One region of the Lelliottia amnigena genome, then DNA from elsewhere that is predicted to be linked to it. Evidence: predicted binding sites of a transcription regulator. Region 1 holds the regulator's gene; each other region holds the start of a gene.
The links. Region 1 encodes sigma-54, which starts transcription at its own class of promoters, with help from an activator protein. Its sites were predicted from a motif close to GTTGGCACANNTTTCGCTNT; they were not measured.
Positions count from the first base shown of each region.

Region 1 (3,280 bases):
TGTTCCGCGCGACGCGGGCAACATCATCATTGATGATGAAGACATTAGCCTGCTGCCGCTGCACGCCCGCGCGCGTCGCGGAATTGGCTATCTGCCGCAGGAAGCGTCTATTTTCCGCCGTCTTAGCGTGTTCGACAATCTGATGGCCGTCCTGCAAATCCGTGACGATTTGACCTCTGAGCAGCGTCAGGATCGCGCCAACGAATTGATGGAAGAGTTCCATATTGAACACCTGCGCGACAGCCTCGGCCAGGCACTTTCGGGCGGTGAACGCCGTCGAGTAGAAATTGCCCGCGCACTGGCAGCCAATCCGAAATTTATCCTTTTGGATGAACCGTTTGCCGGCGTCGACCCTATCTCCGTTATCGACATTAAACGTATCATTGAACATCTGCGCGACAGCGGTCTTGGTGTGCTGATTACCGACCACAACGTGCGTGAAACGCTGGCAGTTTGTGAGCGTGCATATATCGTCAGCCAGGGCCATTTGATTGCTCACGGCACGCCACTCGAAATCCTCGAAGATGAACATGTTAAGCGCGTGTACCTTGGGGAAGACTTCAGACTCTGATAGGGTAGAGGTTAAGTCACGCAGGACCGGAGAAAAACGCCCTGAACATGAAGCAAGGTTTGCAATTACGGCTCAGCCAACAGTTGGCGATGACGCCACAGTTACAACAGGCAATCCGTCTGTTGCAACTGTCAACGTTAGAACTTCAGCAGGAACTGCAGCAAGCGCTGGACAGTAATCCACTGCTGGAGCAAACCGATCTTCATGATGAGGTAGATACCCAGGAAAAGCAGGACACCGAAACGCTCGATACGGCAGATGCCCTTGAGCAGAAAGAGATGCCTGACGAGTTACCGCTGGATGCCAGCTGGGATGAAATTTACACCGCTGGAACCCCATCCGGCACGCGCGCTGATTATCAGGATGATGAGCTACCGGTTTATCAGGGTGAAACTACGCAGTCGCTACAGGATTATCTGATGTGGCAGGTGGAGTTGACCCCTTTCACCGAAACCGATCGTGCGATTGCCACGTCCATTGTCGATGCCGTGGATGACACCGGGTATTTAACGGTAACCCTGGACGAGATTCTGGAAAGCATGGGTGATTGCGAAATCGAACTCGACGAGATCGAAGCCGTTCTCAAGCGCATTCAACGCTTTGACCCTGTCGGCGTCGCAGCAAAAGATCTGCGCGACTGCTTGCTGATCCAGCTTTCTCAGTTTGCAAAAGAGACGCCAAGACTCGACGAAGCGCGGCTGATTATCAGCGAACATTTGGATTTGCTGGCGAATCATGATTTCCGCAGTCTGATGCGCGTTACGCGACTCAAAGAAGACGTGCTGAAAGAAGCGGTGAGTCTGATCCAGTCGCTCGATCCCCGTCCGGGCCAATCGATTCAAACCGGCGAACCCGAATATGTGATTCCTGACGTTCTGGTCCGAAAGCACAACGGTCTCTGGACCGTAGAACTCAATTCCGACAGCATTCCCCGCCTGCAAATCAACCAGCAATACGCGTCTATGTGCACCAGTGCGCGGAACGACTCCGACAATCAATATATTCGTAGCAATCTTCAGGAAGCGCGATGGCTGATCAAAAGCCTCGAAAGCCGAAATGATACGCTGCTACGCGTGAGTCGATGCATTGTGGAACAGCAGCAAGGCTTTTTTGAGCAGGGCGAAGAATTTATGAAACCGATGGTCCTGGCAGATATTGCCCAGGCCGTTGAGATGCACGAATCGACCATTTCGCGTGTGACCACGCAGAAGTATCTGCACAGTCCGCGTGGTATTTTTGAGCTTAAGTATTTCTTCTCCAGTCATGTGAATACCGAAGGCGGTGGCGAAGCCTCGTCGACGGCCATTCGTGCTCTGGTGAAGAAGTTGATCGCCGCGGAAAACCCCGCGAAGCCACTGAGTGACAGTAAGTTAACCACCCTGCTGTCCGATCAGGGTATCATGGTGGCACGTCGTACTGTTGCGAAGTATCGAGAGTCTTTATCCATTCCGCCGTCTAACCAGCGTAAACAACTGGTTTGACACAACCGATAAGGAAGACACTATGCAGCTCAACATCACAGGACACAATGTCGAAATCACTGAGGCTTTACGCGATTTTTTAAACACTAAATTCGCGAAGCTGGAGCAGTATTTCGAGAGGATTAATCAGGTCTACATTGTGTTGAAAGTGGAGAAAGTGACTCATATCTCGGACGCAACCCTGCACATAAATGGGGGCGAAATCCATGCCAGTGCGGAAGGGCAAGACATGTACGCGGCTATCGACGGCTTGATTGACAAGCTTGCGCGACAGCTTAATAAACATAAAGATAAACTGAAACAACACTGATTGTCCGAGCAGTTAACGGGTGCAGGGCGGCCTGTTGTAAAACACAACAGGCCATATGTACAGTTAGCGCTTAGGTGAAATTATGATGAACAACGATTCCGGTCTTCAATTAAGTCATGTCCTTAACCAGGAATGTACCCGCAGTGGCGTTCACTGCCAGAGCAAAAAACGCGCTCTGGAAATCATCAGTGAACTGGCCGCAAAACAGTTAAGCCTGCCACCTCAGGTGGTGTTTGAGGCCATCCTGACCCGTGAAAAAATGGGCAGTACCGGTATCGGCAATGGTATTGCCATTCCGCATGGCAAGCTGGAGGAGGACACACTGCGCGCCGTTGGCGTGTTTGTCCAACTGGAAACGCCAATCGCATTTGACGCGATTGATAACCAGCCCGTCGATCTGCTTTTCGCGCTGCTGGTGCCTGCTGACCAGACCAAAACCCATTTGCACACGCTCTCGCTAGTGGCCAAGCGTCTGGCAGATAAAACAATTTGCCGCCGTCTGCGCGCAGCCCAAAGTGATGAAGAACTGTATCAAATTATCACCGAAGTGGAAGGCAATCAGGATGATGCGTAACCATAAGATGGCCTCCACATCTGCAGGCGCGAGGAGAAACGGAACATGGTGCTGATGATCGTCAGCGGTCGTTCGGGCTCGGGGAAATCCGTGGCCCTTCGGGCGCTCGAAGATATGGGTTTTTACTGCGTCGATAACCTTCCGGTCGTACTGTTACCAGAACTGGCGCGTACGCTGGCTGACAGACAAATTTCTGCGGCCGTCAGCATCGACGTCCGTAATATGCCGGAATCGCCGGAAGTCTTTGAGCAGGCGATGAGCAGCCTGCCAGAAACCTTCACTCCGCAATTGCTGTTCCTGGATGCCGATCGCAACACGCTGATTCGTCGCTACAGTGATACCCG
Region 1 covers NZ_CP077236.1:1,237,437-1,240,716, forward strand. The annotation lists gene lptB (LPS export ABC transporter ATP-binding protein) at 1-571, shown strand, start outside; gene rpoN (RNA polymerase factor sigma-54) at 619-2,052, shown strand; gene hpf (ribosome hibernation promoting factor) at 2,075-2,362, shown strand; gene ptsN (PTS IIA-like nitrogen regulatory protein PtsN) at 2,445-2,936, shown strand; gene rapZ (RNase adapter RapZ) at 2,982-3,280, shown strand, end outside.

Region 2 (3,280 bases), 1.8 Mb from region 1:
ACGCGCGCCGCGGTGAACAACCCAAGGCAGAGCATGGAGGAGACGAAGAACTGAATGTTAGGGTCCAGCTCCGACTTAAACCACATGCCGAGATTTTCAGGTAACAGTTCAGGAACGACCAGATACCACGTAAAGAACTGCACGATTAACGGAACGTTACGGAACAGTTCAACGTAAAGCGTGCCAAGAGAAGAGAGGAAACGGTTAGGTACGGTACGCAAAATACCGAACAGCGAGCCGACAAGGAAAGCGATAATCCAGGCCGTTATAGAGAGCGCAACGGTGACCTGAAAGCCGCTCCACAGCCAGCCGAGATAGGTTGTGTTGCCGAACGGGGCTTGTTGCAGAAAAATGCCCCAGTTCCAGTCTATTGACATAATCAACTCCAGAAAAAAAAGGGTAGCAGCGCTACCCTCGAAGATTGGTGAGAAGCTCAATTTTCGCGCTGAGTGGGGAACGACCACTCAGCGTATAGTCTGTCCACGCTTCCCGACAATCGAGAGGGCAGGAGATCCCGCCCCTATGGTTCTAATTAGTTAAGTGCTTTGTCGTTTGGTTCTTTGAACAGGGCTTTCATGTCGCTAGACAGTTCAAAGTTCATGTTGAGATTTTTTGGTGGAATCGGGTTCTTGAACCACTTATCGAACCATTTTTCCGCTTCGCCAGAGGTCTGCGTCTTCGCGATGGTGTCATCGATCAGCTTTTTGAAGTCTGCATCGTCTTTACGCAGCATACAGCCGTAAGCTTCTTTAGACTGCGCGGTGCCGACGATTTCCCAGTTATCAGGCTTCTTCGCTTTTGCACGTTCGCCAGCCAGCAGAGCGTCATCCATCATAAAGGCCACTGCACGACCGCTTTCCAGCGTACGGAAGGAGTCACCGTGGTCTTTCGCACTGATGATGCGCATATCCATTTTCTTCTCTTCGTTCAGCTTGTGCAGCAGAACTTCAGAAGTGGTACCCGAGGTCACAACAACGGCTTTGCCTTTCAGGTCCGCGAAGTCTTTAATGTCACCGCCTTTTTTGGTCAGCAAACGCGTACCGACCACGAAAATGGTGTCGGAGAAGGCCGCTTGTTTTTGACGCTCAAGGTTGTTCGTCGTAGAACCACACTCAAAATCGAAAGTGCCGTTTTGCAGCAGCGGAATACGGTTTTGTGAGGTAATTGGAATCAGCTTCACCTCAAGATCGGGCTTGTTCAGCTTTTTCTTGACGGCTTCAACGATTGCGTTGGAGTAATCCTGTGAGTAACCCACGACTTTTTGCGTGTTGTCGTAGTATGAGAACGGGACGGAAGATTCACGGTGGCCGACCACGATCACGCCATTTTTGGCAATCTTGTCGAGAGTGCTCCCGGCTGCCGGGGCGTCTTCAGCGTGAACGACGCTTGCGGACATTCCCATTACCAGCATTGCTGTGGCCAGTTTACGTAATTGCATACCCAACTCCTTTTATTATCTGCGCCAGAGACGCATCGATACCCATTGTGATGTTGTTATATCTCGCGCTATGCGAGTGCAGTGTTATGCAAGCTTGTTAACATTTAGTCTGGCTTAATGTAAAGATTTTGCTGCGTTATTGTTTATTTTTGCGAAGCGCGCCGCACCATTCAGAGGCAATAATCTTTCGTTGCACCGTTTCGGTGCTACCGCTGAACTGCGATGGTGCGACTGAGTTGCACGTCAAGCCAAACGACTGAATATGTGATTTAACAAAGCAATAGGTGTGCCAGAAATGGCAAATAAGGCAGGATTTTTTTGCCCGGCACACAACGCGTGGCCGGGCAAAGGAGGGGCTTAACGACGACGCCGACGTAAACTCATCAGTAGCGCGCCAAAACCAAATAGCACAGTCAGGATCCACAGCGGCCAGTTTCCGGTACGAGCGTACGGCGTCAGGCCAGTGGTTGGGGTAACTTTCGTGGTCAATACCGCACGGGTGAACTGCGGGATCATCGCCTGGATTTCGCCCTGCGGGCCAATCACTGCGGTGATGCCGTTGTTGGTGCTGCGCAGTAACGGTCGGGCCAGCTCCAGCGAACGCATACGCGCCATCTGGAAATGTTGCCACGGGCCAATCGACTTACCAAACCAGGCATCGTTTGAAATGGTCAGCAGATAGTCGGTGTCAGCGCGGAAGTTGTCGCGGACCTGCTCGCCAAGAATAATTTCGTAGCAAATGGCGGGGGTCAGCGCTAACCCATGGGCATGCAGCTGTGGCTGGACGTAGGGGCCGCGGCTAAAGGACGACATTGGCAGATCGAAGAACGGGGCGAGCGGGCGAAGAATTGATTCCAGAGGGACAAATTCGCCAAACGGCACCAGGTGATTTTTGTTGTAGCGGTTGGTCGACTCGTAGCTGTACGGATTGTCCTTCCCAAGCGTAATGATGGTGTTGTAGGTGTCGTAACGGTTTTGCTTATTCAGCCGCGCGTCGACAATCCCGGTGATCAGCGTGCTATTACGCGCACGCAGCAGATCGTCCATCATGCTCAGAAAACGTTGCTGATTGATTTCCAGATCCGGAATCGCCGATTCAGGCCAGATAATCAGCTGCGATTTACCCATCTCTTTTTGCGTCGCATCGAGATAGATTTTCAGCGTGTTAATGAGCTGGTTCTCGTCCCACTTCAGCGACTGAGGGATATTGCCCTGTACCATAGACACTTGGGTGGCGCGTTCAGGCTCCAGCGTAAACCACTGGATGTAACGCAGCGGGAAGGGCAGTGCGAACAGCACAACCGCAACAACCAGCGGTTTCCAGTTACGTTTAATCAGTGCCAGAACGAGCAGGCCGGTGACCACCATCAGCAGGAAGTTGATCGCCTCGACGCCCATGACAGGTGCGAGTCCTTTCAATGGACCGTCAATCTGGCTGTATCCGAACTGGAGCCACGGGAAACCGGTGAGTACCCAGCCGCGCAGGAATTCGGTAATTTGCCAAACGACAGGCGCAGCAATGGCGACACGAATCCAGGTCGTTTTAGGCCACAGGCGAGAAAGAATGCCTGCAAACAAACCGGTATACAGTGAAAGATAGGCGGCCAGCAGCAGCACAAGGAAAACGTTAACTGGCCCCGGCATTCCGCCAAACTGCGCGATACTGACGTAAACCCAGTTAATGCCTGAGCCGAACAGGCCAAGCCCCCAGAAGTAGCCGATTGCGGCGGCCTGTACCGGGCGACGGTTAAGCGTTAATCCTTGCAAACCCATCAGCGAAACAAGCGCTGCGGGCCAGATGTCGTAAGGAGAAAAAGCCAGCGTTCCGCTGGCTCCGAATAA
Region 2 covers NZ_CP077236.1:3,037,139-3,040,418, forward strand. The annotation lists gene I6L74_RS14180 (amino acid ABC transporter permease) at 1-377, opposite strand, end outside; gene I6L74_RS14185 (amino acid ABC transporter substrate-binding protein) at 533-1,438, opposite strand; gene lnt (apolipoprotein N-acyltransferase) at 1,796-3,280, opposite strand, start outside.
Region 2: I6L74_RS14185 (amino acid ABC transporter substrate-binding protein) is a predicted target of sigma-54. The motif match lies at 1,713-1,732, and genes of this name have one in related genera.

Region 3 (3,280 bases), 1.3 Mb from region 1:
ACGAACACCAGCGAAATTATCCGGTCCGTATTTATGCCTAAAATCGACGCCATTTTGCGGTCCTGCTGAACGGCGCGGCACATGCGTCCTAATCGGGTATTGCTGATTATCCAGGTGAGCAGCAGCATGCCTGCGAATGAGGCAATCAGAATAAACACTTTGGTATAGGTGACCTGGACAAACCCCTCGCCAAGGTGAAAACGGAACACGCCATCCAGCATTGTTGGCACGCCTTGCTGACGCGGCCCCTGGCTGATTTGCGCATAGTTTTGCAGGATTAATGACATCCCGATGGCCGAGATCAGCGGAGCCAGACGCGTTGAGTTGCGCAGCGGTTTATAAGCGATGCGTTCAATCGTCCAGCCATAGACGCCCGTCACGATAATGGTGAACACCAGCGTGCCGAGGATTAATAACGGAAATGACTCCAGGCCAAACCAGGCGAGCAACGCCAGGCCGATGGCGCTGAGATAGGCGGAAATCATATACACTTCGCCGTGAGCGAAATTTATCATCCCGATAATGCCGTATACCATCGTATAGCCGATGGCAATGAGTCCGTATACGGAACCTAGCGTTAAGCCGTTGATCAACTGCTGAAGAAAGAATGTGCTCATCACCGCGCGCTCGTGTTATGGGCTGCACGACACATGCGTGCAGCCTGATGGTTATATCGCGTCGATAAAAAGCTATCGACGTTGAGCGTGACGCCGTTCCGTTACGGCACTTCGGTATATTTCCCTTTGTCATCCCACTGATACACGACGTAGTCGGAGACTTTCAGGTCACCCTTGTCATCCCAGGATTTTTTGCCCATCACCGTTTCAACCGGATTGGCCTTCAGCCAGGCGCTGGCCTTGGCAGAATCCGTACCGCCAGTCGCTTTAAAGGCTGCGGCGATGGCTTGAACAGAGGCGTAGGAATAAAGGGTGTAACCTTCGGGTTCAAACTTACTGGTGCGGAATTTCTCGATGACGGCTTTGCCGTCGGGGATCAAACGGGGATCTTTGCCAAAGGTCATGTAAATACCGTTGGTGTATTTCGGCCCACCTGCCGCGGTCACCATCTCTTCGTTGACGATACAGTCGCCGGAGAAGAATTTGGCCTGCACGCCTTGCTCACGCATCTGACGCACCAGCGGACCGGCTTCCGGGTGACAGCCACCGAAGAACACCACATCCGGTTTTTGCGCGCCGATTTTCGTGACCAGCGCGTTGAAGTCTTTCTCACCGCGCGACAAGCCTTCGTACATCACGTCATTCACGCCACGTTTTGCCAGCGCGGCTTTCGTCGCATCCGCCAGTCCCTGACCGTAGGTGTCTTTATCGTGAATGATCACCACCCGTTTGGCCTTCAGCTTATCAATAATAAAATCGCTGGCGACTTTCCCTTGCTGATCGTCACGTCCGCACATGCGGAACATATCGCTCATGCCGCGTTCGGTGATTAACGGGTTGGTAGAGCCTGGAGTGATTGCCAGGACGCCTGCGTCGTTGTACACCTCGGAGGCGGGCATCGTCGACGATGAGCAAAAATGCCCGACAACCGCTTTGACTTTGTCCTGATCAACCAGACGGTTAGCGACGGAGACGGCCTGTTTAGGCTCGCAGGCATCATCACCCTGAACCAGCTTAATCTTTTCGCCGTTGATCCCACCGGCGGCATTGATATCTTCGGCGGCCTGAGTCGCTCCATGCCAGTACTGATCGCCATAGGTCGCGTTTGGCCCGGTGAACGGCCCCGCGACGCCAATGACGATATCCGCCTGGGCGGAAAATGCCGTGACCAGACAACCTGCTACTACAAGAGAAAGGGGACTTCTGAGTAATTTCAGCGACATTATTATGTTCCTTAGCAAAGAGGTTTTTGCACCACGGTCCAAACCTGAAGGCAGATGGCGCAGTCAATCCAAAAACAAAAGCGAGAACAAAATGCACGAAACAAACGCGAGCCTGACAATATCCTGCTGATACGGCGAGATTTCCTGTCACCCTTTACGGGCAGGAACATTAAGCAAAATGGTTGCCAGAGTGGATAACCCGTTGCGGGGTTTTGACTTATTTCAGTATAGAGCGCCGTTTTATGCGCTCTGGCAGCATCAACTGAAATTACAGCGGGGATCACATCTCATTAACAATAATGCCCGCCACGTGTGCAACGGTCACGATTCAAGCTATTTTGCACCAGGAAAGCCCATGGGGATGGTGTTGTTATCGTTGTTTGAACACGCTGCGCCGCACGCCTGACGCTGGCGTTGAGAAGTCCCTGGGCATTGTGTGATAAAATCGTTTTCTTTTTTTATCAGGAGTATCTGCAATGACTGAAGGCCCATTAACTGAAAACGAACTGGAGTGGCTGGAAGAGACGTTGATGTCTTACGGTCATGAGGATGCGTCTGTGATTGACGTTTCCGAGCTTGACGGCATGCTTACCGCGGTTTTATCGGGTCCGGTAGTCGTTGAACCCGATACCTGGCTGGTGGCGGTGTGGGGCGGTCAAAAGTATGTTCCGCGCTGGAAAAACGATCGCGAAATGAACCGATTTATCGATCTCTGCTTTAAGCATTTGAACGATATCGCTGAGCGACTGAGTGATTATCCCGATCAGTTTGAACCGGTTTTCGGCGTTAACGACGTGGACGGGAAAAGCTACACCGTGGTGGAAGAGTGGTGTTACGGCTATATGCGCGGGATGGCACTGACCGACTGGTCATCGTTGCCGGAAGCGCTGAAAGCCGATTTAGACATCATTACGCTGCACGGAACGGAAGCGAATGCCGAACAGCTGGATGAATTGACCGAAGACGAATATCACGCCAGCATTGAACGAATCAAACCGGCAGCGCTTCGTTTATATAACTACTGGGTGGCGAACCCGCTAGTGACCGTGGCCCAGCAGCCGATCATCAATGGTGCGAAAGTGGGCCGTAACGATCCTTGTCCGTGCGGCAGCGGTAAGAAATTCAAAAGCTGCTGTTTGCATTAATTGCATTGATAAAAATAGGGCTCATTATGAGCCCTTTTCTTAACCGATTTCCGGTAACAATCCTGCTGCGATTGAAAACTGTACCAGGATAACCACAATACCGCAGGTGAATACCATTGCCAGAAGCGGTTTGCCCCCCCATACCCGATAGCCTGAGTCAGGATGTTGCTGACGGCTTTTCCATGCCAGAAGGGAAGGAAGCAGCAGCGCAAGCACGGCGAGCGCCACGCCCGCGTAGCCCAGCGCCATCACAAATCCGCGTGGGTAAAACAGCGCGAAGGCGAGTGGCGGCAAG
Region 3 covers NZ_CP077236.1:4,468,710-4,471,989, reverse strand. The annotation lists gene I6L74_RS21145 (ABC transporter permease subunit) at 1-617, opposite strand, end outside; gene I6L74_RS21140 (branched-chain amino acid ABC transporter substrate-binding protein) at 719-1,840, opposite strand; gene I6L74_RS21135 (YecA/YgfB family protein) at 2,317-2,985, shown strand; gene tyrP (tyrosine transporter TyrP) at 3,025-3,280, opposite strand, start outside.
Region 3: I6L74_RS21140 (branched-chain amino acid ABC transporter substrate-binding protein) is a predicted target of sigma-54. The motif match lies at 2,011-2,030, and genes of this name have one in related genera.